DNA from 4 places in the Pseudomonas sp. 18175 genome. Region 2 is predicted to be linked to each of the others. Evidence: predicted binding sites of a transcription regulator. Region 2 holds the regulator's gene; each other region holds the start of a gene.

Evidence for each region. Region 2 encodes sigma-54, which starts transcription at its own class of promoters, with help from an activator protein. Its sites were predicted from a motif close to ANTGGCATNNANNTTGCTNT; they were not measured.
Region 1: the regulator sigma-54 is predicted to act here: its motif matches at 5,272-5,291, upstream of flgB (flagellar basal body rod protein FlgB).
Region 3: the regulator sigma-54 is predicted to act here: its motif matches at 3,342-3,361, upstream of ACLD1Y_RS03935 (circularly permuted type 2 ATP-grasp protein).
Region 4: the regulator sigma-54 is predicted to act here: its motif matches at 3,300-3,319, upstream of ACLD1Y_RS13220 (circularly permuted type 2 ATP-grasp protein).

What each region holds. Positions count from the first base shown of each region.
Region 1 covers NZ_JBKFTO010000008.1:184,474-192,139, forward strand. The annotation lists gene ACLD1Y_RS13505 (ribonucleoside-diphosphate reductase subunit alpha) at 1-948, shown strand, start outside; gene ACLD1Y_RS13510 (hypothetical protein) at 1,023-2,297, opposite strand; gene flgE (flagellar hook protein FlgE) at 2,316-3,605, opposite strand; gene flgD (flagellar hook assembly protein FlgD) at 3,637-4,359, opposite strand; gene flgC (flagellar basal body rod protein FlgC) at 4,376-4,819, opposite strand; gene flgB (flagellar basal body rod protein FlgB) at 4,823-5,230, opposite strand; gene cheR (protein-glutamate O-methyltransferase CheR) at 5,543-6,370, opposite strand; gene ACLD1Y_RS13540 (chemotaxis protein CheV) at 6,413-7,345, opposite strand; gene flgA (flagellar basal body P-ring formation chaperone FlgA) at 7,427-7,666, shown strand, end outside.
Region 2 covers NZ_JBKFTO010000012.1:14,130-21,795, reverse strand. The annotation lists gene ACLD1Y_RS17400 (class II fumarate hydratase) at 1-1,012, shown strand, start outside; gene ACLD1Y_RS17395 (hypothetical protein) at 1,040-1,468, shown strand; gene ACLD1Y_RS17390 (superoxide dismutase) at 1,470-2,081, shown strand; gene ACLD1Y_RS17385 (ZIP family metal transporter) at 2,114-3,007, shown strand; gene ACLD1Y_RS17380 (HPr family phosphocarrier protein) at 3,045-3,317, opposite strand; gene rapZ (RNase adapter RapZ) at 3,334-4,191, opposite strand; gene ptsN (PTS IIA-like nitrogen regulatory protein PtsN) at 4,194-4,658, opposite strand; gene hpf (ribosome hibernation-promoting factor, HPF/YfiA family) at 4,671-4,976, opposite strand; gene ACLD1Y_RS17360 (RNA polymerase factor sigma-54) at 5,052-6,545, opposite strand; gene lptB (LPS export ABC transporter ATP-binding protein) at 6,731-7,456, opposite strand; gene lptA (lipopolysaccharide transport periplasmic protein LptA) at 7,456-7,666, opposite strand, start outside.
Region 3 covers NZ_JBKFTO010000002.1:204,236-211,901, reverse strand. The annotation lists gene ACLD1Y_RS03950 (hypothetical protein) at 1-2,388, shown strand, start outside; gene ACLD1Y_RS03945 (hypothetical protein) at 2,376-2,519, opposite strand; gene ACLD1Y_RS03940 (hypothetical protein) at 2,530-3,075, opposite strand; gene ACLD1Y_RS03935 (circularly permuted type 2 ATP-grasp protein) at 3,536-4,945, shown strand; gene ACLD1Y_RS03930 (alpha-E domain-containing protein) at 4,948-5,898, shown strand; gene msrA (peptide-methionine (S)-S-oxide reductase MsrA) at 6,022-6,714, opposite strand; gene ACLD1Y_RS03920 (cytochrome c biogenesis protein DipZ) at 6,859-7,666, opposite strand, start outside.
Region 4 covers NZ_JBKFTO010000008.1:123,177-130,842, reverse strand. The annotation lists gene ACLD1Y_RS13250 (PLP-dependent aminotransferase family protein) at 1-421, shown strand, start outside; gene ACLD1Y_RS13245 (translation initiation factor 2) at 526-993, shown strand; gene ACLD1Y_RS13240 (YkgJ family cysteine cluster protein) at 1,156-1,410, shown strand; gene ACLD1Y_RS13235 (START domain-containing protein) at 1,452-2,057, shown strand; gene ACLD1Y_RS13230 (hypothetical protein) at 2,137-2,397, shown strand; gene ACLD1Y_RS13225 (ribonuclease E inhibitor RraB) at 2,611-2,952, shown strand; gene ACLD1Y_RS13220 (circularly permuted type 2 ATP-grasp protein) at 3,352-4,761, shown strand; gene ACLD1Y_RS13215 (alpha-E domain-containing protein) at 4,767-5,717, shown strand; gene ACLD1Y_RS13210 (transglutaminase family protein) at 5,714-6,517, shown strand; gene ACLD1Y_RS13205 (c-type cytochrome) at 6,646-7,452, opposite strand.

The DNA.
Region 1 (7,666 bases), on a different contig from region 2:
CAGAACTCCAACTTCAAGCACCGTCCGGTTGGCCTGGGCATCATGGGCTTCCAGGATGCGCTGTACCTGCAGCACATTCCTTACGGCTCGGATGCTGCGGTCGAGTTCGCCGACAAGTCCATGGAAGCGGTCAGCTACTACGCGATCCAGGCTTCCTGCGACCTGGCCGACGAGCGCGGCGCCTACGAGACGTTCCAGGGTTCGCTGTGGTCCAAAGGCATCCTGCCGCTGGACTCGCAACAGATCCTGATCGAAGCCCGTGGCCAGAAGTACATCGACGTTGACCTGAACGAAACCCTGGACTGGGCGCCGGTACGTGCCCGTGTGCAGAAAGGTATTCGTAACTCCAACATCATGGCCATCGCACCGACTGCCACCATCGCCAACATCACTGGCGTATCGCAGTCGATCGAACCGACCTACCAGAACCTGTATGTGAAATCGAACCTGTCGGGCGAATTCACCGTGATCAACCCGTACCTGGTTCGCGACCTCAAGGCTCGCGGCCTGTGGGACTCGGTGATGATCAACGACCTCAAGTACTACGACGGTTCCGTGCAGCAGATCGAACGCATCCCGCAAGAACTCAAAGAGCTCTACGCGACTGCATTCGAAGTGGATACCAAGTGGATTGTTGACGCCGCCAGCCGTCGCCAGAAGTGGATCGACCAGGCACAGTCCCTGAACCTGTACATCGCCGGCGCTTCGGGCAAGAAGCTGGACGTGACCTACCGCATGGCGTGGTACCGTGGCCTGAAAACCACTTACTACCTCCGTGCCCTGGCTGCGACCAGCACCGAGAAGTCGACCATCAACACCGGTAAGCTGAACGCTGTTTCCAGCGGCGGCAACCACGGTGATGACTCGGTACTCGCCGCTCCAGCCGGCCCGGCACCCGTGCCAAAGGCTTGCGCGATTGACGAGCCGGATTGCGAAGCTTGCCAATAAGCTGAGCGCAATATTGAAAAGCCCGTCAACCTTTGGGTTGATGGGCTTTTTTTATTTCACCGTGATAAAAATCCTCAATTCCGGTTACCTTTCGTAAACGCATACGCCTCCCCCCACGAAGGCCGACCACCTCGCCCGCCCCAAAGCTCTACGTGCCCACCGATGACTGCCATTGCATGACCACCATAGGCCACGACGCCCAACTCGCCATTGGCGAGTTCATTGCTTGAAGAGTCCTTATACAGTCCTTTCAACCCAAGGCGATCCAGGCCCTCACGTAGCATCTCACCGTCATTCAAACTCACCAACGCATCCAGATAACTTCTCTGCGCATTGTGGTCATTGCCGTGCCCCCAACCCTGGTTGCCCTCAATCTGAGCCCGCTTGGCACTGGCGGCGTACAAGAAATTGGCATCAGTCATCATCTCTGGGTCATCCCCCAGGAACCGAGCCTGCTGTGCCGCCTGCTGCAATTCAGACTTGCTCAAGTGGAATGGCGGAAACTCATCCCTCATCTTTATTGCATAGCCATCGCCCGATCGTCTGACACTTTCGAAGATATCGGTGGGCTTCTGGCCAAACTTCATCATTGCAGCCTTTATTGCTGCAACCGTGGTGCAGTTCCCGTCCGGCCCCTGCTTGAAACCACTCCAGATATTGCCGGGCGTTTTATCAGTAGCCGGGGCTTTCCCGGGTTCGGTTTTTTTATCTGGATCGTAATTTGTGTATCGAGCCCCATTGGTAAATGGCTTGGTACTCATATCCTCGACAGTGCCAAAATCAGCCGGATTAACCCTGCCCGACCCACCTCCGCCTCCCCGCCTCCCTCCACCTCCGCCTCCACCGCCCCCATCTATCGACGGACGCGGAGAAGGGGGGGCTGGTGTATCCGCAAACAAATCCGGAAACAGTTGCTTCAAAAGCTCCAGCCATCGCGTGGCCAACTCGCGCTTGAGTTGTTCAAGCATCGCCTTGAACGTCTCATCTCCTAACTCCTTGCGCATCTCGATGAGCTTGTCACGCAGGTCCAAAACCGTCTGACTTTTGCCAGTCGCCTGGGCGTCGTCAAGTTCCCTCAGCAGTTTTACAACCTCATCCTTCTTATCCGTCGCGCCATCCTTGATATCTTCGGCAGTACCTGCCCCCCGAGAATGAAAACCTACTCTGGCAGTATCAAAGCGCAAGCCGCCGATATCTGCCCGCCCTCCCGTTACAGGCCCCATAGCCACCCCACACCCAATGATGAAAAATCGAAGGTTTACGGATTTTGAGTGGAGGTATAAATGTGGGGGTTCCACACCTATTTGTAAGGCAAAAAAAAACCCCTCAGTCGAGGGGTTTTCAGTCAAGCGTGCGGCGCCATGGCATCAGGTCATCTGAATGATGGTCTGCATAATGGTGCTCTGGGTGGAGATGGTCTTGGCGTTCGCCTGATAGTTGCTCTGGGCCTTGATCAGGTCCACCAGCTCGTTGGTCAGGTTGACGTTGGAGTTCTCCAGGGAGTTGGCCACGATCGAACCCAGGGTACCGGCTTGCGGAGTGTCGAAGCCTGGCTGGCCCGAGGCGAAGGTCTCTCTCCAAGTGGTGCCGCCGGATGGCTGCAGGCCCTGTTCGTTGTTGAAGCTGGCCAAGGAGATCTGGCCGATGGCCTTGCTCTGCTGGTTGCTGAACGTGGCGAACAGTACGCCGCTGCCGTCGATTTTCAGACCGGTGATCTGGCCGGTGGCGTAGCCGTCGGTGACTGGCGGGTTACGGTAGCTGGCGGAGTTGTACTGGGTGATGTTGGACATGTTCACGGCGATGTCTTTGCCGGCGGCGCCATTGGCCTCCCACACGCCATCGACCACAACACCTGGGGTCCACTCTACCGTCAAAGTGGTGTTGGGGTTGGAGCCATCCATGTCGGTAATGGAGGAAAGCTTGCCCGTATCATCAAAGGTCAACAGCTTGCCGACCGGCGCAGTGGTTGTGCCATCGGGGTTGCGACCATCAATCTGGGTGTAGGACGTCCATTGGTTCTGGTCCGACTTCACCATGTATTGCACCATCGAGTGCGAGTTGCCCTGGGCATCGTAGATGGTGGTGGAATACTGAGTGGTGAAGCTGTCGGTCTTGGTCGGATCGAACGGGTGGGTCGTCGTATCGATCACCGGCTCCGAGGAGTTCAGGTTGCTGGTGGAGTCGACTTTGCTGGAAGCCTGGGGTGGCAGGTACGACAGGTTCAGTTGCAGGTCGGTCAGGGCGCCTTTGACGATCTTGCCGTCGGCATCCGCTGCGTAGCCTTGCAGGCGCGAGGTGCCGGTGTTGTTGGTGATATAGCCGTCTTTGTCGGCACGGAACGCGCCGCTACGGGTGTATTCCAACGAGCCGTCGCTGCCCTTCTGCACGAAGAAGCCGCCACCCTGGATCGCCATGTCCAGTACGCCGCCGCTGTTGTTGACATCGCCCTGGGTGAATTGCTGGGACACCGCCGCCAGGTTCACACCGTTGCCGATGCTGTTCTGGCCAGTGCCCAACTTGGACGCGGCGTAGATGTCGGCGAATTCTGCACGGGACGACTTGAAGCCTGTGGTCGCAACGTTGGCGATGTTGTTGCCAGTCACGTCCAGCTGTTTGTTGGCCGCATAGAGGCCGCTAAGGCCGATGTTAAAAGACATGTTTCTCTCCCTCTGCCGTATTTAGCCGGCTCTATGTACCGATAGTCTGAATTTGCGACAGCTTGACGCTGCCCATGCCGCCCGCGAGGTTCAACACCATTTCGCCGCCGGTCTTGCTCAGGGTCACACTGGTTACCGTGGCTGGCAGCGAAGTCACCAAGGCAACCGAGTCGCCCGCGTCATTCTTGGTGGTGGCCGTGAAGGTGTAAGTGCCGGCAGAAGCCACTTCACCCGCATCGTTCTTGCCATCCCAGATAAAGTCCGAAGAGCCGGCGCTCTGGGCACCCATGTCGATGGTGCGCACCACGTTGCCGTTGGCGTCGGTGATCTTCACCGATACGTTGCCGGTTGCGGCGGTTACAGCCACCGAACCGGTCATGCTCTTGCTGGTATCCACCAGCGCCTTGTCGGTCTGGGTAATGATGGAACGGCCCACCAACGACGACGCCTGCAACGCTTGCGAGGAGCTGAAGTTGCTGGAGATCGCATTCACCGAGTCATTCAGGGTGTTGATGCCTTCCAGGCTGCTGAACTGTGCCAACTGGGCCACAAACGCGCCGTTGTCTTGTGGCGACAGCGGGTTCTGGTTTTTCAGCTGGGTGACCAGCAGTTGCAGGAACGCATCCTTGCCCAGGGACTGATTGCCTGTGGCAGCGGTGGCAGTGCTTGCAACGTTGTTCGTCGCCGTGGAGACCTTGGTGTTGAAAAGGTCCTGCACCGCAGTGTTGGTTGATGTGGTATCAACGATGGCCATTATTCGGTGCCCCTTATCACTGACCCAGGGTCAGGACCTTCTGCATCATGGTTTTGGCGGTGTTCATCATTTCCGCATTGGTCTGGAACGAGCGGCTGGCGGAAATCATGTCGGCCATTTCCTCGACCACGTTGACGTTGGGGTAGTAGACGTAACCCTTTTCGTTCGCGGCGGGATGGTTGGGCTCGTAACGGGCTTCGAGGTTGCTTTGGTCTTCAACCACACCCAGCACCTGCACGCCTGAACCAGCGGCACCTTGTTCCTGGAACAACGAATCGCTGCCGCCGTTCTGGCCGGCCTGGAACATGGTGGCGAACACCGGGTGGCGGGCACGGTAGGTCTGGTCAATGCTCGACGACACGGTCTCGGCGTTGGCGATGTTACTGGCGACGGTGTTCAAACGCGTGGTCTGAGCGCTCATGCCACTACCGGCAATATTGAAAACACTGGACAGGGACATGGCTTACTCTCCGCGCAGGGCTGACATCAACCCTTTGAATTTGCTGTTGAGCAGGGTGAAGCTGGCCTGAAAGTTCACCGAGTTCTCAGCGTACGCCGATTGCTCCAGCTGGGCGTCGACGGTGTTTTGGTCGATGGACGGCTGCATCGGCGTGCGATACAGCAACGACTCGTCACCATTGCTCAAACCCTGGGCTTCGATATGACGGCTGTTGGTCATGTTCAAGGCGAAGGTGCCGTTCTTGGTCTTGTCCTGCTGTGCAGCGAGCACGGCGGAGAAGTCCAGGTCCCGAGCCTTGTAGTTCGGGGTATCGGCGTTGGCAATGTTGTTGGCCAGGACTTCGGCACGCTGGGCGCGGAAGCCCAGGGCTTGTTCGTGGATACCGAGCGCTTTATCGAAGCTGATGCTCATGGCGGAAACCTTTAGGCTGACCTGCTTTTCGTAACAGGGTTATAGCAAGGTGTGTGCCAGTTTACGCAGAGCCCGTATTTAAAGGGTTTGGCGGCGGATTGCCGGGCGGCAATGCCAGAAAAGCGGCAACGGGTTTCCGCGTGGTGCCAGGAAAGCGGCAATGCCAGTTGCCGCTTTCTTCAAATTTGCCGCATAACAAATGTGGGAGCGGGCTTGCTCGCGAATGCAGTCTGTCAGTTGATATATGCATCGACTGACACTGCGCATTCGCGAGCAAGCCCGCTCCCACATTTTTGACCGAGTGAACTCGACTTACTTGGCCTGGTAGATGATGCCAGGGCTGCACTGCACCATCTGGTAATGATCCGGCAAACCATTCAGCGCTTCGGAAGCACCGAGGAACAGGTAGCCACCACGCTTGAGGGTGCCGTGGATGCGCAACAGGATGTCTTTCTTCACTTCGGCCGAGAAGTAGATCAGCACGTTGCGGCAGAACACCATGTCGAACTTGCCCAGGCTGGCGTAGCTGTCGAGCAGGTTGAACGAACGAAACTCCACCCGGCTCTTGATCGGCGCCTTGACCGCCCAACGCCCTGCCCCTTTCGGGTCGAAATAACGTTGCAGGCGCTCTTGGGACAAACCACGACCCAGCGCCAGGCTGTCGTACTCGCCGGTCTTGCAGTTGGTGAGCATGGTGCCGGACAAGTCGGTGGCCACAATTTGCGCACCCGCCTTCAACTGGCCCATGTTGGTCCGTTCGAACTCATCGATGGACATCGAGATCGAATACGGTTCCTGCCCCGAAGAGCACGCCGCCGACCAGATGCGCAAGCGCTGGCCCGGACTGGCCTTGATGGCCTCCGGCAGCACTTTGCTCTTGAGCACTTCAAAGGGGTAGGTGTCGCGAAACCACAAGGTTTCGTTGGTGGTCATGGCATCGACCACCATTTCCTTGAGGCCGCTGCGTGGTTGGCCCTGGATACGCTGGACCAACTCGCCCAACGACTTGATGCCCTGCTGTTCCATCAGTTTGTTGAGACGGCTGGATACCAGGTACTGCTTGTTTTCACCGAGCAATATGCCACAGGCTTTTTCCAGGAAGACCCGGAACTGTTCGAAATCCAAATTACCCGTAGACAATGATACCGCCTCTTAAATCGTGTGACCGCCAGGGGAAATCCCCTAGCCGTGATCTGCTGCCTTGATCCGGTCGACTACCCGGGCTGCCAGGTCATCCGGGCGGAATTTGGCCAAAAAGTCATCGGCACCGACCTTCTTGACCATCGCCTGGTTGAATACACCCGACAACGAAGTATGCAGGATGATATGCAATTTTTGCATGCGTGGGTCGTTGCGTATCTCGGCCGTGAGGGTGTAACCGTCCATTTCCGGCATCTCGATGTCGGAAATCATCATCAGGAATTCGTCTTCCGGCTTCTTGCCTTCGTCCACCAGCTTACGCAGGTAATCCAAAGCCTGGCGACCATCATTAAGGGCCACCACTTCGACGCCGACGGTTTGCAGGCAACGGGTCACCTGTTTGCGTGCGACCGAAGAGTCATCCACCGTGAGCACACGCAAGGAAATGGCCTTGTGCGCCGTCTCGGCGTCCACCACACCCACGGAAATCGATTCCGAGGTCGGAGCCACTTCGGCGAGGATCTTCTCCACGTCGATGATTTCCACCAACTGGTTATCTACCCGCGTCACTGCCGTGAGGTAGTGGTCGCGGCCGGTACCCTTGGGTGGTGGATGGATCTCTTCCCAGTTCATGTTGACGATACGTTCCACCGAGCGCACCAGGAAACCCTGGGTCTTGGTGTTGTACTCGGTAATGATCACGAACGGGTTTTCACGGTCCTGCAAACCAGCCGAGCCCGTGGCCAGCGCCAGATCAAGAATCGGAATGGTCGCACCACGGATGTTGGCCACGCCACACACCACCGGGCTGGACTTGGGCATGATCGTAAGCTTCGGGCATTGCAGCACTTCCCGCACCTTGAACACGTTGATGCCATATAACTGTTTGCCGTCCAGGCGAAAAAGCAACAACTCCAGGCGATTCTGCCCTACCAGCTGTGTGCGCTGGTTTACTGAATCCATTACACCTGCCATGCCCAGACTCCTACGCTAAAACCTTCAGGGATGCGACGCGCACCCAACACTAAACGGCACGAGCTTTGCTATTTATTGGCTATGGATATTAAAACGACAGTTTCCCGACGCCTTCAATTACCCCTGTACCGCAGACTGCTCTGCGCCTCGGTGGCGCTGCTTGCCTTGAGCCTGGGCACCACGGCCCGCGCAGACAACGTCACCCTGCCTGATCTACTTATCGGCGTCACCCAAGGGTTTCTTGAGTTCACTGTAGAAGATTATCTGGCGACCACCCAGACACCGGGGCGTTATGAAATCCAGGTCAACCCACTGGACCCG
Region 2 (7,666 bases):
CAACCCTAATGACCACGTGAACTGTGGTCAGAGCAGCAACGACATCATCCCGACCACCATCCATGTCAGCGCTGCGCTGGTGTTGCACGAACAAACGCTGCCGGCCCTGCTGCACCTGGTGTCGGTGATCGAGCGCAAAGCCGTAGAAGTCCACCCGTTCATCAAGACCGGCCGCACGCACCTGATGGACGCCATGCCGGTACGCATGAGCCAGGTCCTCAACGGTTGGGCCGAGCAACTCAAGGCCAACATCAGTCACCTGCAGGACCTGCTGCCGAGCTTGCAGTCCCTGGCCCAGGGCGGGACTGCGGTCGGTACCGGGATCAATGCGCATCCTGAATTCGCTGCACGTTTCAGCCAACAACTGAGCAGCCTGACGGACGTGAAATTCACGCCGGGCAAGAACCTGTTTGCGCTGATCGGCTCCCAAGACACCGCCGTCGCGGTTTCCGGCCAGTTGAAAGCCGTTGCCGTGTCGCTGATGAAAATCGCCAACGACCTGCGCTGGATGAACTCCGGTCCCTTGGCTGGCCTGGGTGAAATCGAGTTGGAAGGCCTGCAGCCGGGCTCCTCGATCATGCCTGGCAAGGTCAACCCGGTGATCCCGGAAGCGACTGCCATGGTGGCGGCGCAAGTCATTGGCAATGACACAGTGATCACCGTTGCCGGCCAATCGGGCAACTTCGAGCTGAACGTGATGCTGCCGATCATCGCCCAGAACCTGCTCAGCAGCCTGGAGTTGCTGGCCAACTCCAGTCGCTTGCTGGCAGACAAGGCCATCGCCAGCTTCAAGGTCAACGAAGCCAAGCTCAAGGAAGCGCTGTCGCGCAACCCGATCCTGGTCACTGCGCTCAACCCGATCATTGGCTACCAAAACGCCGCTGAAATCGCCAAGAAGGCCTATCAGCAAGGGCGACCGGTAATTGACGTTGCACTTGAACACACGGACTTGCCGCGCAGCCAACTGGAAGTCCTGCTGGACCCGGAAAAGCTCACGGCTGGCGGCGTGTAATCACCGAACCTGCTTTGGAGGCTCACCATGGAGCACTGGAAACGCACGATCGAACGGGCCAATCGCTGCTTTATGGCGGGCGAGTTGGTAGACGCTCGCGAGGCCTATTTGCAAGCCCTGGCCCTGGCTCAAGTGTTGTTCGAACGCTGGGCGGATGCCGACGAAGCGGTGGCGGCTTGCGTGATTTCCCATCACAACCTGGCGGACCTGCACCTGCGCCTGAACCAGCCTGAAGAAAGCGCGGAATACCTCTGCGCCATCCACCAGCGCCTGTTGCAGACCATGCAGGACCCGCGCCTTAGCCCGCAATTGCGCGAGGCGGCGCTGCGCCAGAGCAGCAAGACCTACGTCGAACTATTGAACTTCATCAGCGATCACGGCGAGTACCCACGTACCCATCGCCTGCTGGGCGATGCCGCGCCGCAACCGACCACTCCTCATTACGGAGCACATTGATATGTCCTACACCTTGCCTGCCTTGCCTTACGCCTACGATGCCCTGGAACCGCACATCGATGCGCAAACCATGGAAATCCACTACACCAAGCACCACCAGACCTACATCAACAACCTCAATGCTGCGGTCGAGGGCACCGAGTTTGCCGGCTGGCCGGTGGAAAAGTTGGTATCCAGCGTCCAACAACTGCCGGAAAAACTGCGCGCCGCCGTTATCAACCAAGGTGGCGGGCATGCCAACCATTCGTTGTTCTGGGCGGTGATGTCGCCTAAAGGCGGCGGCAAGCCCGAGGGTGCGTTGGGTAAAGCCATCGACGAGCAACTGGGTGGTTTCGACAGTTTCAAGGAAGCTTTCACCAAGGCTGCGTTGACCCGTTTCGGCAGCGGTTGGGCTTGGCTGAGCGTGACCCCGCAAAAAAACCTGGTGGTCGAAAGCAGCGGTAACCAGGACAGCCCGCTGATGGGCGGCAACACGCCGATTCTTGGCCTGGATGTCTGGGAACACGCCTACTACCTGCTGTACCAGAATCGTCGGCCGGAATACATCAATGCCTTCTACAGTGTCGTCAACTGGCCGGAAGTCGCCGCGCGCTACCAGGCCGCGTTGGCCTGATATTCACCCTATAACAAGATCTAAGGCCGACTATGGGCACTGAAACACTGGCGATCAGCAGCGGACGAATGTTTCGCTATGCGTTTGGCTCGCTGTTGCTAATGGCAGGTACTGCATTGCTGGTGGCCCACGGGCTGGACTGGCTGAACCTTGAGCCGCGTATCCTGCGCGCCCTACAAGGTGGGGCGATTTGCGCGCTCGGCACGGCGCTGGGCGCAGTACCGGTGCTGGTGATTCGGCGGATGCCGGTGGCGCTGAGCGATACCTTGCTGGGTTTCGGTGCAGGGGTGATGCTGGCGGCGACGGCGTTTTCGCTGATCGTGCCGGGCATTGCCGCAGCCGAGAGCCTGGGGCTGTCGCCTTGGGGCGCCAGCGGCCTGATCAGCTTTGGCATCATGTCGGGTGCGTTCGGGTTGTATCTGGTGGATCGCAAGGTCTCTGGTGCCAGCCCGGAAATGCTGGTGGGTACGCCGGACAATCCGGTGATTCCGCCGCGCATCTGGCTGTTCGTGTTCGCCATCATTGCCCACAACATTCCGGAAGGTATGGCGGTGGGTGTTTCGGCGGGCGGCGGCATGCCCGACGCAGATAGCCTGGCCATGGGCATTGCCTTGCAGGACGTGCCCGAAGGTCTTGTAATCGCGTTGGTATTGGCCGGGGCGGGTATGTCCCGGGTCAAAGCCTTCTTGATCGGTGCCGCCTCAGGCCTGGTAGAGCCAGTATTTGCGGTACTTTGCGCTTGGCTGGTAAGCCTGGCCGAGGTGTTGTTACCCCTGGGGTTGGCTTTGGCGGCGGGGGCGATGCTGCTGGTGGTGACTCACGAAGTGATCCCCGAATCACGGCGCAATGGCCACGAGAAACTCGCCAGCCTGGGCCTGTGCATTGGGTTTTGTTTGATGATGGTGATGGATACCGCGCTGGGGTGAAGTCATTGCGACTTTACACCCGTCTCAAGGGGTGAGTTTACTCACCCTCATCAAAGAAGTTATTGATCAGCGCTACAAGCGCGTCCATCGCCTCCTGCTCTTGCTCGCCTTCGGTCTTCAAATGAATCCTGGTGCCCTTGCCAGCTGCCAGCATCATCATGGCCATGATGCTCTTGCCATCGACCATGGACTCCGGTGTGCGCCCGGCCCGGATCTGGCAAGGAAACTTCCCGGCAACGCCAACGAATTTGGCCGAGGCGCGGGCATGCAGGCCCAGCTTGTTGATGATTTCAATTTCCAGAGCGGGCATCGCGGGGGTGTTCCTTTCAGCTAAGGTCGCGGTGGCGGACCTGGACGTTCTTGAGGGTTTGTTGCAGCACCTGGCCCAGGCGTTCGGTCAGGTAGACAGAGCGGTGATGGCCGCCGGTGCAGCCAATAGCGATGGTGACATAAGCTCGGTTGCTTGCGGCAAAGCGCGGTAGCCATTTGAGCAGGTAGGTAGAAATGTCCTGGAACATCTCCTCCACATCCGGCTGCGCCGCCAGGTACTCCGCCACAGGCTGATCCAGCCCGGACTGGTCACGCAGCTCCGGCTTCCAGTAGGGGTTGGGCAGGCAACGCACATCAAACACCAGGTCGGCGTCCACCGGCATGCCACGTTTGAAGCCAAAGGACTCCACCAGGAACGCCGTGCCAGGCTCCGGCTGGTTCAGCAGGCGCAGCTTGATAGCGTCGCGAAGCTGGTACAGGTTGAGGCTGGTGGTGTTGATCTTGAGGTCGGCGAGGTCAATGATCGGCCCCAGCAGCTTGCTTTCATCTTCGATGGCTTCGGCCAGGGAGCGATGGGGGCTGCTGAGGGGATGACGTCGACGGGTCTCGGAGAAGCGCTTGAGCAAGGTCTCTTCGTCGGCGTCCAGGTACAGCACATCACAGTGAATATGCTTGGCACGCACTTCCTCGAGCAATTGCGGGAAGCGCTCAAGGTGGCTGGGCAGGTTACGGGCATCAATCGAAACGGCCACCAGGGGCTGGGCCAGTTCGGTGTGGATCAGCGCGCGTTCCGCCAATTCCGGCAACAGGCCGGCGGGCAGGTTGTCGATGCAATAGAAACCATTGTCCTCAAGAACATTGAGGGCGGTGCTTTTACCCGAGCCGGAGCGGCCGCTGACGATGATCAAACGCATGATTACTGCCCGTTCTGTTCATCCAGGACAACCTGGTACAACGCCTCATTGCTACTGGCGCTGCGCAGTTTGTCGCGTACTTCCTTGCGGTCGAGCATGCTGGCGATCTGCCGGAGCAGTTCCAGGTGCGCATCGGTGGCGGCCTGCGGGACCAGCAGTACAAACAGCAGGTCTACAGGGGCACCGTCGATGGCATCGAAATCGATGGGGGCTTCCAGGTGTAGCAACGCACTGACGGGCGTCTCGCAACCTTTGAGGCGGCAGTGAGGGATGGCGATACCGTTGCCAAAACCGGTTGAGCCGAGTTTTTCGCGGGCAATCAGCGCGTCGAACACATCTTGCATCTCCAGATCCGGCACTTCGCGCGCGATCAGGTTGGCAATTTGTTCGAGGGCTTTCTTTTTACTGCCGCCCGGCACGTTCACAAGAGAACGGCCGGGGGTCAGGATGGTTTCAAGTCGAATCATGGGTGGGGAGTGTTAGCGGCCTGTGCCCTGGAGAAGGCTCTGCTGCTTTTCCTTATGCTTTTTAAGTTGGCGGTCAAGCTTGTCAGTCAAGGCATCGATGGATGCATACATGTCTTCATGCTCGGCATTGGCGACTACTTCGCCACCGGGAATCTGTAGGGTCGCTTCGATTTTTTGCTGAAGCTTGTCGACCTTCATGATCACTTGCACATTGGTGATCTTGTCAAAATGACCCTCAAGCCGTTTTAGCTTCTGCTCGACGTATTCGCGCAGGGGAGGGGTGACTTCTACATGGTGTCCACTGATGTTGACTTGCATACAGCTTCTCCTTCGTTGCCAGTGCATAAAGCGGCAGGCAAAAGCGCCTGCCACTGGAACGCTGTGGCCCGCCCGTCACATCAAACGCTTGCGCTCGCTGGAAGGCGCGATCCCAAGGGATTCGCGGTACTTGGCGACGGTTCGACGGGCGACCTGAATGCCTTGTGCCTCCAGTAAACCAGCGATCTTGCTGTCACTCAACGGCTTTTTCTGATTTTCCGCGGCAACCAGTTTTTTGATGATCGCGCGAATCGCCGTGGACGAGCATTCGCCGCCTTCGGAGGTGCTGACATGGCTTGAGAAAAAGTATTTCAGCTCATATATGCCCCGTGGGGTGTGCATGAACTTTTGCGTGGTTACGCGGGAAATCGTCGATTCGTGCATACCGACCGCCTCGGCGATGTCATGCAAAACCAGCGGTTTCATGGCTTCGTCGCCGTATTCCAGGAAGCCGCGCTGATGCTCGACGATCTGGGTGGCTACTTTCATCAGGGTTTCGTTGCGGCTTTGCAGGCTCTTGATAAACCAGCGGGCTTCCTGCAACTGGTTGCGCATGAAGGTGTTGTCGGCGCTGGTGTCCGCGCGGCGTACAAACCCTGCGTATTGAGGGTTGACCCGCAGGCGCGGTACCGATTCCTGGTTCAGCTCCACCAGCCAACGCTCGTTGTCCTTGCGCACGATCACGTCAGGCACCACGTATTCGGCTTCGCTGGACTCGATCTGGGAGCCTGGGCGCGGGTTGAGGCTCTGCACCAGCTCGATGACCTGGCGCAGGTCGTCTTCCTTGAGCTTCATGCGGCGCATCAGTTGGCTGTAGTCGCGGCTGCCCAGCAGGTCGATGTAGTCGGTGACCAGGCGCTGGGCCTCGGCGAGCCAAGGTGTCTTGGCGGGCAGTTGGCGCAATTGCAGCAGCAGGCACTCGCTGAGGCTGCGGGCTCCGATGCCGGCGGGCTCGAACTGCTGGATGCGGTGCAGGACGGCTTCGATTTCGTCCAGTTCGATGTCCAGTTCCGGGTCGAAGGCTTCGAGGATTTCTTCGAGCGTCTCGTCCAGGTAGCCCTGGTTGTTGATGCAGTCGATCAAGGTCACGGCGATCAAGCGATCGGTGTCCGACATCGGTGCCAGGTTCAGTTGCCACAGCAGATGGCTTTGCAGGCTCTCGCCGGCAGAGGTGCGGGTGGTGAAGTCCCACTCGTCATCGTCATTGCTGGGCAGGCTGCTGGCGCTGGTCTGGTAGACGTCTTCCCAGGCGGTATCGACGGGAAGTTCGTTGGGAATACGTTCGTTCCATTCGCCTTCCTCAAGGTTGTCCACCGTCGGGGCGGTTTCCTGATAGGAGGGTTCCTGCACGTCGGAATTGGGTTTTTGCTCGATGTTGTCGGCAAGCGGGTCCGCATTATCGAAGTCGTCGCCTTCTTCCTGGCGTTCGAGCATCGGATTGGACTCCAGGGCCTCCTGGATTTCCTGTTGCAGGTCCAGGGTCGACAATTGGAGCAGGCGGATGGCCTGTTGCAGCTGCGGTGTCATCGTCAGCTGCTGGCCCATTCTCAGGACTAGCGATGGTTTCATGGCAGGGGCTTAACACCTTATTCGCCGGCGCAATGCGCCATCCACGACAGGGCGCGTGAGCGCCAAACATAAGCAAATTATATGCCTGATGTCGGGGGCTTTGCCTAGAGCGCGGTAACAATAAAAATCCGGAGGTTTCTATTGATTCCCGCGCACCTTGGCAAACAACCGTGACACCACGGTGTTTACAGGCGGAACTCGTGACCCAGGTACACTTCCTTGACCAGTTCATTGGCCAAGATAGTGGCGGAATCGCCTTCGGCGATCAGTTGGCCATCGTTGACGATATAGGCGGTTTCGCAGATATCGAGGGTCTCACGCACGTTGTGGTCGGTGATCAGTACACCGATACCCTTGGCCTTGAGGTGATGGATGATCTGCTTGATGTCGCCGACCGAGATCGGGTCGACGCCGGCAAACGGTTCGTCCAGCAGGATGAACTTGGGCGCAGTGGCCAGGGCGCGGGCGATCTCCACGCGGCGGCGTTCGCCACCAGACAGGCTCATGCCGAGGTTGTCGCGAATGTGGTTGATATGGAATTCCTGCAGCAGGCTTTCCAGCTCCTTGCGACGGCCATCACGGTCGAGTTCCTTGCGGGTCTCGAGGATCGCCATGATGTTGTCGGCAACCGACAATTTGCGGAAGATCGACGCTTCTTGCGGAAGATAGCCAATACCGGCGCGAGCACGACCGTGCATCGGCTGATGGCTCACGTCCAGGTCGTCGATCAATACACGACCCTGGTCGGCCTGGACCAGGCCGACGATCATATAGAAGCAAGTGGTCTTGCCGGCGCCATTGGGGCCGAGCAAGCCGACGATCTGGCCGCTGTCGATCGACAGGCTGACGTCGCGCACGACCTGACGGCTTTTATAGGCCTTGGCCAGATGCTGGGCTTTCAGGGTTGCCATTACTCGGCCTTCTTCTTCGGCTGGATAACCATGTCAATGCGTGGGCGCGGTGCGGTGACCTTGCTGCCATTGGCACGACCGGCGTTAGCGATCTGTTTCACGGTGTCGTAGGTGATCTTCTCGCCTTCCGTGGAGTTGCCGTCGGGGCTGAGTACTTTAGCCTGGTCGATCAGCACGATACGGTTCTGCTGGGCATGGTACTGGATGGTC
Region 3 (7,666 bases), on a different contig from region 2:
ATCGTACTGGGGTCCCACGCATGGGTCAGCTTTGTTACGGCAGTGGAGCGTATCGAAGCCAAAGCACCCGGCGCTACCGCGCAAATGAGTTACGAGCAGGTCATGCGCCAGGCAAGCATTGCCCCTGTTACGCCACAAGAGCGTCAAATTGAGTACCAAGCCCAGGGCAACGCGCTCAGGCAATGGGCGGTGGCCAACGGAATGGGGCTGCCTTCGACTGAGGATGAGATGAATGCGGTGCGTAAAGCCTTTGATGCGCAAATAACGGTCCTCAAGGACGCTGCACTGACATCGTTGGGTGCAATCCCGAATGCCAGAGAGATGGCGCTTGAACAACTGAAAACCGCCCTACCAGACGTTGACCCCAAGCTGTTCGAGAAAAAGTGCATCAAACTGCAGCCCTCCAACCGACATTTCCCAGGGCCTTACTCGGTGCTCGATCTGCACATGGACGGGCGGCCCGCCCTGTCTGCGCCCCCTGGCCCCAACGACAACCTGGGGGATTTAGGCCGCACACTCCTCGGGGCGGCCACCTTTGGCATTGCCACACTCCCCAAAAGCCCCCAATCAAACGGTGCGTGGGTATCTTCGGCAAGCGATGTGGATATCAATCAGGTACTCAATGCCCTAAAGACCCTGCCCCGCCTATCCGAGGCATACGACACTGAGTTTTCGAACTTTGCCGCCGATGTCGAAAAAATCACCCGTGCCCAGATCAAACACTTGATCTCAACATTGCCGTTGGAGGACCGCCAGAATCTGGAGTACGGCAAAATTACCGTGACCAAGGAAATGGACCTGTCCCCCCAAAACACCGGGCAGCCCAGGCGTTCGCGGGCCGTTGAAGGCGCCATACTGGTAAAAAGCGAGCGCAACGGCCAGGTTCACACTTACCAAATCGATCGTTTGAAAGGGGAAATCACCAAGCGGCGCGACCTGGGAGACTTCCCCACAGGCGAGCGAACCCTGGAAGGCCGCCACCCTTACAAAGCCTTCGAAATCATCACCCCCCCAGGAACCTACGCGCCGGGCTTGAACGATGCGCGTAGCACCGTGGGTATTCCCAACAGCTTCAGCAGCGAACGCACGGCCTACATCGCCGAAGCAATCGTCAAAGACCTGGACCTGCCGGCGGTCAAACAATCGGGCAAAGGCGTGACCACCTTTGATAGCGAAGTCCCAGCGCACAAAGTTGCCGCAGAGATCGGTCTGAATCTGATCCCGCTTCGTTCGGCGATCGTCAACTTTCAAAAGGGCAATCTGGGCGAAGGGCTTTCTGATTTGGCGTTGGACATCTTCGGCTTCGTGGTGGGCCTGGGTACTGCGGCCAAGGCTGGCAAGGCCGTGATGGTGGGCGCCAACGCAGTGGGCAAGGTCGCCCAGGTGGCAAAGATCGTCGGGCGCGCCGCCATTGGCAGCCTCAACCCTGCCAGTGGCCTGGATGACCTGGCCCGTGGCCTATGGACCGGGGCGCGCAAGACGGTCTCCGCCGCCCACAAAGGTATCAACCACCTGCGCGGTGCGGCGCGCAGTGTTGACCTGATCGACGTGATCAAACGTCCTGACATCGCACAGGGCACGTTCAAGACCGCACAAAGTGCCAATGACGGGAAAGCCTTGGCCAAGTTCGATGAGGCAACAAACAAATGGTATGCCTACGACCCGCACAAAAAGCAGGCCTATGGAAAACCATTGGAAGGGTTCGCTGCCGAACAATCCAAGCTGGTGTCCGGCAAGGCCGAGAACAGCCTGCTCGATGCCGGGCTCTCGCAAGATAATGTGGTGCGCATGGGCGGCCCCATGGAGAACTTGACGTTCATCGGCAGCGAAATGCACACGTTTGAAGACACCTATAAAAACACCAAACGCTTGAATATTTCCGCACATGGCGCAATGCCGGAACCGCGCAATAAACACCTGTTCTACGGGACCCAAGTGGTGGTTGAGGGGGTTGCGTATGACGCTGCGGGCCTGGTGGCACTCTTGAAAAGTAAAGGTGTGAATCCTACGCACTATGACAATGTACGTTTGCTAGTTTGTTATGGCGCGGACGGTATCAGCACATCCTTCGCTCATGAGTTTCAAAAGCTCATTGACCGCCCCGTCAAGGCCTTTGAGGGGCCTGTAACAATGAACTATGGCGCTACACCGCTGGCGATCCATCGTAATGAAGTCGAAAAAGTATTCGGTCAGCAATTTCCGTCACTCACGCAACAAGAGCTCACGCTAAAGACCGACCTGCACATCCGCGAACGCGTAAAAAACAACGCCCCCCATGAAGTGGACAAGGCCCATGGCAAACAAATCATAATCGACACCACGTCATTGAACGGGCCGCCATCGACTGAAGTTCACACCATCAACTACCTGCCGCGTCACTTCTCTTGAGGGGGCGACTCGATTGAGGACGGGACACCCTCGATAAGCGGCACCAGCACTTCATCCATCAACGACCCTGGGTCTTCATTGCCGGGGTCGTTGAGTTCTTCTTCTTGCTCCTCCTGCGTTGCATCTGACATGACAGCCTCCTCAGGAACCTGGGTTATCCACCTGGATATAAAACGCATACGCCCCCAGCAACAGCCAGAACACCATAAACAGCCAAGGCGCACGCATTGAGAATAGCAGCGACTTGCGATAGCCCTTGTGGGACGACTCGGTCTCGCAGAACAACGGGGAATCGTCGTAGGCCAGGCCCATCACTGGCTCGCTGCGCAGTAGCTCGCTTTGCTTGTAGTGCCAGTGATCGATGATTTCGTACGCCGCGCGGATACCTGGCCAGGCATTCAGGGAGCTGAGGATGCCCAACAGCACCAGGAATACGGGGACCACCAGGGTGAACAACTTGCCCCACTCCGGGTTGAGGTTGCCCATGCCGGACACAAAGGCGATCACCAGGAACGACTGCGCCGTGAGATAGGCATCGGTGCGGTTGGCCAGGATGGTGGTTTCGTACTGGATCTCGCGGCGATAGAAGTCCAGGCGGTCCTTGGGCGAGCCAAAAATCTTGGCATTGTGTTCGCTGTGGTCGGTCAGGGCCGCCTCGGGGGTTTGGGGCGAGATGATTCTGGGCACGGTAGTGCTCCACACAAGGTCGAGTCTGGTTAGAAGAATCGGCTTTGCGTGAAGTTCAAGTTAGTTTATGCACCATTCTGGATCACCGCCTGCCCCTTGTTGTGAGCGAGCTGTTGTGGTGAGCGAGCTTGCTCGCGCTGGAGTGCGCAGCGCTCCCAAGCTTTTTGGGGCCGCTGCGCAGCCCAGCGCGAGCAAGCTCGCTCACCACAACAGCTTGCTCACCAAAGCAGCTTTTTCAACAAAGGGAAATCAACACAACCCTCGGTTTCGGCACAGGCATTGCTTTATCCATTCACCACTGCCCGCACACAGGAGCATTCGTTACCCCCCGACCCAGCGCCGATCCCATAAGAAAGTAAGGACCAGGCCCATTGGCACCCCAAGCCAGGGGCTCATAAAAATGCGTTTTTTGAAACGGCAGTGCCACCCAAGCATCCCTCGGCACTGACAAGGTACTGGAATGGCTCGATCTTTCTTTGACGAAATGAATGACGCAAACGGCGTATGCCGTGCGCACTATCAGGACTTTTCCCGCTGGCTGGCCAATACGCCGCCTGAACTGCTGGCCCAGCGTCGCCGCGAAGCCGATTTACTGTTCCACCGCGCCGGGATCACCTTCACCCTCTATGGTGACGAGCAGGACACCGAGCGCCTGATCCCCTTCGACATCATCCCCAGAAGCATCCCCGCCAGCGAATGGAGCGTGATCGAACGCGGCTGTATCCAGCGCGTGAATGCGCTGAACATGTTTCTCGCCGACATCTACCACGACCAGCGCATCATCAAGGCCGGGATCATTCCCGCCGACCAAGTGCTGGGCAACGAGGGTTATCAGAAGGCCATGATCGGCCTGGACCTGCACCGCGATATCTACTCGCATATTTCCGGGGTGGACCTGGTACGTGACGGCGATGGCACCTATTACGTGCTGGAAGACAACCTGCGCACCCCCAGCGGCGTGAGCTACATGCTCGAAGACCGCAAGATGATGATGCGCCTGTTCCCCGAGGTGTTTGCCAAGCAGCGTATCGCGCCGGTGGATCACTACCCCAACCTGCTGCTCAAGACCCTCAAAAGCGCCAGCCGCCTGGACAACCCCAATGTGGTGGTGCTGACCCCAGGCCGCTTCAACAGCGCCTTCTTCGAGCACGCGTTCCTGGCTCGGGAAATGGGCGTGGAACTGGTGGAGGGCGCCGACCTGTTCGTGCACGACCTCAAGGTGTTCATGCGCACCACCGACGGGCCAAAACCGGTGGACGTGATTTACCGGCGTATCGACGATGCCTTCCTCGACCCCAAGGCCTTCAACCCGGAGTCGATGCTCGGCGTGCCGGGCCTGGTGGCGGCGTACTGCGCGGGCAATGTGGTGCTGGCCAACGCCATCGGCACCGGCGTGGCCGACGACAAGTCGATCTACCCCTATGTGCCGGAAATGATCCGTTTCTACTTGGACGAAGAGCCGGTGCTGCAAAACGTACCGACCTTTCAGTGCCGCAAGCCCGATGAGCTGTCCCACGTACTGGCGCACCTGCCGGAGCTGGTAGTCAAGGAAACCCAGGGCTCCGGCGGCTACGGCATGCTGGTGGGCCCGGCTTCAACGGCCGCCGAGATCGAGGACTTTCGCCAACGCATCAAGGCTCGCCCCCATGCGTATATCGCCCAGCCCACGCTGAGCCTGTCCACCTGCCCCACCTTTGTCGAAAACGGCATCGCACCCCGGCATATCGACCTGCGGCCCTTTGTGCTCTCCGGCAAGGAAACCCGCCTGGTGCCTGGCGGCTTGACCCGCGTGGCGTTGAAGGAGGGCTCGTTGATCGTCAATTCGTCGCAAGGCGGCGGAACCAAGGACACCTGGGTGGTGGAGGGCTGAGTATGTTGAGTAGAACCGCCGCAGATCTGTACTGGATGTCCCGTTATCTTGAGCGCGCCGAGAACCTGGCGCGCATGCTTGAAGTCAGCTATTCGCTGTCGCTGATGCCTCAGGCCGGGCGCAGCGATGGCCTGGATGAACTGGCGATGTCGCTGCTCAGCAGCGGCACCCTGGACAGTTACCTGGAGCGTCACAAGCAACTGGACGCCGAACGCATGCTGCACTTCTTCGCCCTCGACGAAGAAAACCCCGCCAGCATCTACAACTGCCTGCGCGCCGCCCGGGGCAACGCCCATGCCGTGCGTGGGCGCATCACCGCCGACATGTGGGAGAACCTTAATGCCACCTGGCTGGAAATGCGCAGCATCGCCGCCGGCGGCCTGGCGCGCCATGGCATCAGCCACTTCTGTGACTGGGTCAAACAGCGTTCGCACCTGTTCCGGGGCGCAACCTCCGGCACCATCATGCGCAATGACGCCTACCGGTTTATCCGCCTGGGCACCTTTGTCGAGCGCGCCGATAACACGCTGCGCCTGCTGGATGCGCGCTACGAGATGTTTGGCGAAGAATCGGAAGAAGTCAGCGATTTGTCGGCACGCGGTTATTACCAGTGGAGCGCCCTGCTCCGTGCCTTGTCATCGTTCGAGGCGTATACCGAGCTGTACCCCAACGCCTTGAACGCGCGCTCCGTTTCCGAACTGCTGTTGTTGCGCAGTGACGTGCCGCGCTCGTTGCACGCGTGTATCGAGGAGTTAAGCCATATCCTGGCCGACTTGCCAGGCAGTTATGGGCGGGCAGCACAGCGCCTGGCCGCCGAGTTTGAGGCGCGGCTGCGGTATACCGGGATCGACGAGATTCTTGAGGATGGCTTGCACAGTCGTCTCACGGACTTTATCGACAGCGTGCGCGAGTTGGCGCGGGCGATACACAGCTCCTACCTGGAAGTGGTCTAAGCCACACTGAGGACTAAAAATGTGGGAGCGGGCTTGCTCGCGAAAGCGGTGTCTCAGCCAAACATGAGTCGACTGACACTCCGTCTTCGCGAGCAAGCCCGCTCCCACATTGGTTCGCGGTGTCTATTGGTTTTTTACCAGCACTGGCTCGGCGCGGTATTGATCGGGGAACAGCTTTTTCAACTGCGCCACTTTGGGCAAGTCATTGATCACGATGTACGGGTAAGACGGGTTCTCGGTCAGGAAGTCCTGATGGTAAGACTCTGCCGGGTAAAACGACTTGCCCATTTCGATCTGGGTGACGATGGGTTTATCGAACGACTTGGCCGCGTCCAGTTGGGCAATGTAAGCCTGGGCGACTTTTTGCTGCTCGGCGTTCTGCGCAAAGATCGCCGAGCGGTACTGGGTGCCGGTGTCCGGGCCTTGGCGGTTGAGTTCGGTGGGGTTGTGGGCCACCGAAAAGTAGATCTGCAAGAGCTTGCCGTAGCTGACTTTGCTGGGGTCGTAGGTGACGGACACTGACTCGGCGTGGCCGGTATCGCCTGCACTGACGGACTCGTACTGGGCCGTGCTGGCCGCGCCGCCGTCGTAGCCGGAGACGGCGTTTTTCACGCCCTGCACGTGTTGGAACACACCTTGGACGCCCCAGAAGCAGCCGCCGGCGAATACGGCGATTTGCAGGTTGGACGAGGCTGGCAGGTCCAAAGCGGGTGGTGCGATGGCTACAGCATCATCGGAGGTGCCAAAAGAAAACGCCTGAGCCTGGCCAATGAACGCGGCCAACGCAAGCACGGGTAATATTTTGAGTAGTTTCATCGATATCACTCCAGAACACGGTCAACTGTGGGAGCGGGCTTGCTCTCGAATGCGGTGTGTCAGTCACCTGATGTGCTGGCTGGTGCACCGCATTCGCGAGCAAGCCCGCTCCCACATTGATGGGGTTATCAATTCAGAGTTGGGTTAGCCAAAGGTGAAGGCGTAGGCCGCCACGTTGGGGTCAAGGAATTCGATGCTGAACGTCCGGTCCTGCACGGCGCCTGGCTGGCGCACCAACTGATACAAACGCTGTTCAGTCACCGTGCCACTGCCATCCGGCGCTACATCGGTACCGTGAGAGTCCCCTGGCGCCTGGCCGTCAATCGTCACTTTGAACCGCACCGGCTTGCCATCGGCACCCGGCCCCAGCACCAGGTGCAGGTCGCGGGCATGGAAGCGGTAAACGATGCGACCGCCCGCTTGGTCGAGGGTGACTTGCTGGCCGCCCACATTCCATTGGCCTTCCAGGGTCCAGTTGTTCAAGGCCAGTGGGCCGGATTTGACGAAATTCTCAGCCCGCTGGAAGCCCAGGTAGGTCTCCGGCGACTGTACTTCGTTCATGTCTGGCGCTTGCTGCACGCCCTTGGCATCCGCTTCAATCAAGCCGCCTGCGACATTTTTTCCACCGGCTTCACGCAGCAATTGCTGGATCACCCGCTCCGACTCGGCGTAATCACCCTCGCCAAAGTGGTGATAACGAATCTGGCCCTTGGCATCGGCAAAGTAATGGGCCGGCCAGTATTGGTTGTTGAACGCGCGCCAGACCTTGTAGTTATTGTCGATGGCCACCGGGTAGGTGATGCCCAAATCCTTCATGGCCTGGGTGACGTTGTTCACGTCGCGCTCAAAGGCAAATTCCGGGGCGTGCACGCCAATCACCACCAGGCCCTGGTCGTGGTACTTCTCGGCCCAGGCCTTGACGTAAGGCAGCGTGCGCAGGCAGTTGATGCAG
Region 4 (7,666 bases), on a different contig from region 2:
GATGTTCAGCACCCATTCGGCGTGCAGCGTGACCCAGATGGGCGTCGCGGCGTACCTGGAGAACGGCGGCTACGACCGACACCTGCGCTACATCCGCCAGGAGTATCGCAAGAACCTCAACGCGTTCCAGTTGGCGGTGCAGCAATATTTCCCCGAAGGCACCCAGATGACCCGCCCCAGTGGTGGCTTCATCTTGTGGGTCAGTTTGCCGGGGCGGGTCAATACCCAGGAACTGCACGTACGCGCGCTGCAACAGGGCATCAGCATTGCGCCAGGGTTGATTTTCAGTAACACCGAGCAGTTCAACCACTGCATCCGCCTCAACTGCGGCACGCCGTGGAACCGCGAGGCAGAGCGGGCGCTGATGACGCTGGGGATGCTGGCCAGCCAGTTGTGCCAGGAAACCGCAGCGGGTTTTTGAGCCCGGGAATGGGGACAAGTCCGATAGCTGGCTAATCACCACGCTTGTCATGCCGCGCACAACAAGCGAGCATATGGCCCTCTGCCGTTAATGCTGTTGGCGATATGACCTCTATTTTTCGCGCTGTCTTGGTGATTGGCCTGTTAAGCCTGTGTAACGTCAGCACCGTGCTGGCTGCATCGCCTGTGACGCGGGACAAGCAGGCGGCCAGCACCCAGCCCACCACATCCGCAAAAAAAGCCCCTGCAGCGAAGAAAAAAGCCACTCCGGTGAAAAAACGCACGCGGGCAGCCACCAAGTCGTCCAATGAGGTGGCACAAACCAAACTGCCACCGGCACAGTTGGACCTGTCCCTGCCGTCCGACATGGTCAGGCACTTGCAACCCCTTGGCACCGTACCCAAGCCCAAAAGCGTGCCCTTGCTGCCGCCGATGTTTGGCGAAAAGCCCGCAGACAACAGTGCGTTCCAGATCAACGGCCGCTTGCTCAGCAATGAGATGAAACTGCAACTGCGCAATGAAGAACGGCGTGATGTGGAAGGCGCAGCGCTGGAATTCGAGTTCAAACAGTAAACTTTTCCCACAAACGTGACGTCGCGTTCTGACCACGTGTCGGAGACTGGTCGGTCACGTTTGTTTTCTGCGAAAAACCCCTGTTAGACCATTTTAAAACGGCTGTTTAAGGGCGTACTCTAGCCCGGCCATCCACATTGAGTCGTCGAGGACCTGCTGGTCATGAATTGCCGTGAAGGCTGTGGCGCCTGCTGCATCGCCCCCTCCATCAGTTCGCCCCTACCGGGAATGCCCCATGGCAAACCCGCAGGCGAACGCTGCCTGCACCTGTCGGTCGAACAGCTGTGCCTGCTGTTCGGGCAGCCGGAGCGACCGGCGGTGTGCAGTGATTTCAAGGCAGATATCGAGGTCTGCGGCACCGACCAGGCCGATGCTATCCGCTTGATCGGCTGGTGGGAGCAGATGACGGCGGCTTGATGGGCTTTACTATCGGAACTTCAACAATAAGGAATACAACAATGGGTTCGCTGAAACGAATGGCTGTGTTGTGCGGTTTTACAGTGTTGTTTGCTGCCACTGCCCAGGCTGAGGATTGGCAGGTCGCCAAGGATGAAGACGGGATCAAGGTCTCCTTGAGCGAAGTGGCCGGCTCCAAGTACAAGGCGTATCGCGGCGTCACCACGATCAAGGCGCCTGTAGCCAAGATCCAGGCCTTGCAAGAAGACGTGGCCGGTGCCTGCGTCTGGATTCATGAATGCAAATCGCAAAAACTCATCGACAAAAAGGGCGATGAGGCGTGGACGTATACCCAGTTCAAGGCGCCGTTCCCGGTGACGGATCGTGACTCTTATATCCATGTCACCACCACCAAAAATGCCGACGGCAGCGTCACCCGCACCTTGCAGGGTGTGCCGACCTACAAACCTGAAGAAAAAGGCTACGTCCGGGTTGCCCAGGTCGAAGGCTCCTGGAAACTGGTACCCAAGGGCGACAACCTCACCGAAGTCACTTACCAAGTGCACACCGAGCCAGGCGGCAGCGTGCCATCGTGGTTGGCCAACAAGTTCGTGGTGGACGCACCGTTCAACACCTTGAAAGCCCTCAAGGAACACGCTGAGAAGTAAACGCAGCTGATCCGGTGCCTCCGGCCTTGAGTGGAACGTTTGGCGAACCCTCAAGGTCCAGATAGAGGTAAGCCCACACATGGGTTTTATCGAGGAGGCACCGATGCCAAAGTGGAATGTTTCTTTCATAAATGATCGTGGTGAGCCGGAAGTCGAGCAATTCGACTTGGAGCACGAACCCACGTTGGAAGAGGCCGCACAGTTGGTGCGTACACGCGTATCTCCGGTTTTGGCGAATCTGGATATCATCGATCTGCCTGATCGGGTTCCTAATCCCGCAGAAAAAAGCCTGAACGACCAGAACAGTATCAAAGGTCTCAAGGTTGAACCCGCCGCCTGAACATTCCCTGTCTGCCTGTAATGCGCCGCTGGTGGAGGTGAAAGCTTCGCGCTACTCTGCAATCGAGATCAGCGAATGAATCGCTAAGGTCTGGTCTTGTCAGCTACATGCTTGTTTTCCTGCGGTGACGCTATTGCCGTGGTACCCACGCCGGTCAGGCGTGGGCTTCAGGAAGCACGGAAAGTCTATCCATCGGTTAGAGGAGCACTTTTCATGAGCACAGCCTATCAAGAAGACATCAGCACCAACGTTCTGCGCCGCATGAAAGAAGGCGGCTTCGACTTCTCACGTTTTCACCCCATCGAGTTCTACGCCATTTTCCCGGATGAGGAACGGGCGCGCAGGGCTGCGGGTGAGTTTCGCGGGGAATCCCTGAATGCCCAGGTGAGTGCGCGGGACGACGGCGCCTGGTACCTGGAACTGAGCAAGATCATGTTCGCCACCTACGACGGCATAGGAGACTTCGAGCAAGACTTTGAGGCGGTGGTCGAGCCGCTGGGCGGGATCATCGAGGGGTGGGGCGTCAAGCAGGAGGTGCGTGGTTTACCCATGTAGCGCAAATGAGAAACACCGTATATCGGCTGGCCTTCGGGTCGGCCGTTTTTGTTTGTGCCGTGGGAAAAGTATTCGGAACTTGCGCGCCACTTTTATGCACCAAAAAAAAAGCCACCGACGAGGGTGGCCTAAAGGGAAGAGCGTAGCGCTGAAGGAGCAGTTCAGCTGATGGGGGCGATTATCCGCAGGCTGGGCCGGGCAGTGAAATCAACTCTGGCTATGCTGTTGATAGTCAAAGCCCGCATTACGATGACGCGCGTGACAGGTCGGCGGGCATTCTGCGCACCAGGACGGTGCGGTCAGATCCTCGTTTTTATTCAACTCACTGATTCTTAAGTGTTTATGCCGCTGGCACGGGCCTTGCGATGGTTCTTGCGTCCGGGTGACAAGGAGTTCGGCATGATCCGCACTTATTACGATGAAATGTACGATGGGGCAGGGCAGGTCCGCCCCCATTACCGCGAGTTCGCCCGCTGGTTGGCCGAAACCCCAGTCGAGTTACTGGCCCAGCGCCGGCGTGAAGCCGATTTGCTGTTTCACCGCGCCGGGATCACCTTCACGTTGTATGGCGACGACCAAGGCACCGAGCGCCTGATTCCCTTCGACACCATCCCGCGCAGTATTCCGGCCAGCGAGTGGCGGATCGTGGAGCGTGGCTGCATTCAACGGGTCAAGGCGCTGAATATGTTTCTCGCCGACCTCTACCACGAACAACGCATCATCAAGGCCGGGATCATTCCCGCCGAACAGGTGCTGGCCAACGAGCAATATCAGTTGGCAATGCAGGGCCTGGACCTGCACCGTGACCTGTATTCCCACATCTCCGGGGTCGATCTCGTACGCGATGGCGACGGCACCTACTACGTGCTGGAAGACAACCTGCGTACACCGAGCGGCGTCAGCTACATGCTCGAAGACCGCAAGATGATGATGCGCCTGTTCCCTGAACTGTTCGCCGCCCAGCGCATCGCACCGATCGACCACTACCCCAACCTGTTGCTCGACACCCTCAAAAGCTCCAGCCCGCTGGATAACCCCAGCGTGGTGGTGCTGACCCCTGGCCGCTTCAACAGTGCGTTCTTCGAGCATGCGTTCCTGGCCCGGGAGATGGGCGTGGAGTTAGTGGAAGGTGCCGACCTGTTCGTGCGCGACGACCGCGTATTCATGCGCACCACCGACGGCCCCAAAGCGGTGGATGTGATCTACCGACGGCTGGATGACGCCTTCCTCGATCCGCTGGCGTTCAACCCCGACTCCATGCTCGGCGTGCCCGGCCTGCTCGCAGCCTATCGCTGCGGCAACGTCGTATTGGCCAACGCCATCGGCACTGGGGTGGCGGATGACAAGTCGGTGTACCCCTTCGTCACCGAGATGATCCGTTTTTACCTGGATGAAGAGCCGATCCTGAAGAACGTTCCTACCTTCCAATGCCGTAAGCCCGACGAACTGTCCCACGTCCTGGCCAACCTGCCAGACCTGGTAGTGAAGGAAACCCAGGGCTCCGGCGGCTACGGCATGTTGGTGGGCCCGGCGTCCACGGCGGCCGAGATCGAAGCTTTCCGTGCACGTATCAAGGCCAAGCCCCACGCCTATATCGCCCAGCCGACCCTGTGTTTGTCCACCTGCCCGACCTTTGTCGAAAACGGCATCGCGCCACGCCATATCGACCTGCGCCCGTTCGTGTTGTCCGGCAAGGAAACCCGCGTCGTACCTGGCGGCTTGACCCGCGTGGCGCTGCGCGAGGGCTCGTTGGTGGTCAACTCGTCCCAGGGCGGCGGCACCAAAGACACCTGGGTGGTAGAGGACTGAATGCCATGTTGAGTAGAACTGCCTCGGATTTGTATTGGATGTCGCGCTATTTGGAACGCGCGGAAAACCTCGCGCGCATGCTCGACGTCAGCTATTCGCTGTCGCTGATGCCCCAGGATGGGCACGGCGATGGCCTGCATGAACTGGCCATGCCGCTGCTGATCACCGGCACCCTGGATGATTACCACGAGCGCCATGGCGAACTGCACGCCGAACGCCTGCTGCACTTCTTCGCCCTGGACGCCGCCAACCCGGCCAGCATCTACAGTTGCCTCGGTGCTGCGCGGGCCAGCGCCCATGCGGTACGTGGGCGGATTACCGCCGACATGTGGGAAAACATCAACGCTACCTGGCTGGATATTCGTGATATCGCCCAGCAGGGCCTGAGCCGCTACGGCATGAGCCGGTTTTGTGAGTGGGTCAAGGAGCGTTCGCACCTGTTTCGCGGCGCCACCTACGGCACCATCATGCGCAACGATGCGTTCCGTTTCATTCGCCTGGGCACGTTTATCGAACGCGCCGACAACACCCTGCGCCTGCTGGACGCCCGCTATGAAATGGCCGGCGACCGTGCCGAAGCCGTCACCGATGGCACGGCCCACGCCTACTATCAGTGGAGCGCCTTGCTGCGGGCACTGTCGTCGTTCGAGGCCTACACCGAGATCTACCGCGATGCACCGGGCGCCCGGCAAGTCGCCGAATTACTGCTGTTGCGCGCCGATGTGCCGCGTTCACTGCGGGCCTGCAGCGAAGAGATCGACCAGATTCTCGCCAGCCTGCCCGGCCTTAACGGCCGCCCGGCCCAACGCCTGGCCGCCGAGATGGATGCGCGCCTGCGCTTTACTGCGATCGACGAAATCCTTGAGGAAGGCCTGCACGCCTGGCTGACCGACTTCATCCCCTTGGTGCGCCAGTTGGGCGACGCCATCTACAGTTCCTACCTGGAGGCCGCATGAGACTCTCCATCAGCCACGAAACCACCTACCACTACGACGACCAGGTGCGCGCCAGCATCCAGTACCTGCGCCTCACGCCTCACGACAGCGAGCGCCAGCATGTCCTGAGCTGGCAACTCGACCTGCCACGCCCGGTGCGCGCCCAGGTGGACCCGTTTGGCAATATCCTGCATGTGCTGACCCTGGACGAACCCCATGACGCCATCATCATCGGTGCCCGTGGCCAGGTGGATATTGACGAGTTGCGCGAGGCCGAGCACGAAAGCCAATCGGCGTTTCCGTTCTTGCGCAGCACGCGTTTGACTGAACCGGATGACGCCCTGCGTGGGTTTGCTGAGCAACATTGCCATCAACGTCGCGACCGCACGGCGTTGATCGACCTGATGCACGCCCTCAACCAAGCGATGATCTACACCCCGGGCGCCACCGAAGTCGACACCAGCGCCGCCGAGGCCTTCGCTGGCCGTGCGGGTGTGTGCCAGGACCACACCCACGCATTCCTGGCCTGCGCCCGCAGCCTGGGGATTCCGGCGCGTTATGTGTCAGGGTATTTGTACAGCGAAGACAGCGCACACCTGGCCAGCCACGCCTGGGCCGAAGCCTGGCTGGATGACGCCTGGTACAGCTTTGACGTGACCAACCAGCTGGCACGGCCGGAGCGGCATTTGAAGCTGGCGGTAGGCTTGGATTACCTCGACGCCTGCCCGGTACGCGGCATGCGCCGTGGCGGCGGGCACGAGCAGATGCATGCCAAGGTGTTTGTGGCGCCGACGCCGGTGATTTCCGTGCAGCAGCAATAATCCCCAAAACGCAGCAGATCCCCTGTGGGAGCGGGCTTGCTCGCGAAGGCGGTGTGTCAGTCCCCCGATTCATATCTGACCCCCCGCCTTCGCGAGCAAGCCCGCCCCACAGTCGATTTGCTGCGGGCTCAAGGCTGTTGTTTACGCCCCGTCATATGCCGCAAATACCCCACCAACAAATCCAGCTCATTGTCTGGCAACACACCGGCAGCAAATGCCGGCATCTTCGCCTGCGGCCAGTGCCGCAGACTCTGAGGATCACGGATATACCGCTTGAGGAAATCCCCGCCGAAATACTCAGTGGGGTTGTAGGGAATATTCAGGTCCGGCCCCACCTGCGCATCCCCGGCGCCATTGAGCCTGTGGCAAGCCAGGCAGTTCTTCTGGAACAACGCAAAACCCTGGTTCACCGGATCATTGGCCGCCAGCTTCGGGTCGGGCAACAGCGCGGGAAAGCGCTCGGCCACGGTCTTCAATTGCTTGATCCCCGAGATCTGGAAGGGCCACTGTTCCGGGCTGATATGCCCGGCCTGCGGGTCGGTCCATACCAGGTAAAACGGCCCGGCGCCGGGCTTGCCATCCGCCAACGCAGGCCATGGGTGCGTCGGGTCTTCCACCGCCAGCCAGGCGCGGGCGCCGGTTTTTTCCAACAAAGGTGCAGCCGTGAGTTCGGCAGCAAACCCATCCAGGGCAACAGCTTGCAGATGACTCTCTGGCTTAAGCCCCTGTAGGAGCACTGCCAACGGTACGGCGCGATAAGTCATGCTGCGCTTGTAGGACACGTCGTCAACAATCTGCACTGTTTGCGCATCCGGGTGTTTGAGCAGATCAAAGGTCTGCCAGGTCTTGCTGGTGTGGTCCAGCTCGATGGTCAGTTGCGCCGCCGAGGCAGGCAGGGTGATCAGCAAGGCGAGGAGGGCGAGGATCGATTTCAAGGGCGGGCCCGATGCAAAGTGGCGATGGGGCTCACGATACCGGAAATTTGCACGCAAAAAGGCAGCCCCTGCAGGACCGCTATGCGCAATGTCCCGGCAGGTGCTGCCAAAAACTGCAATTCTGGTGCTGTGTGTGCACGGATTGTGAGGGGTAAAGGGTCACCCAATAACCTTGGTTAAATTGGGCAAGATCAGAATCAGTGTGGTGGCGAAC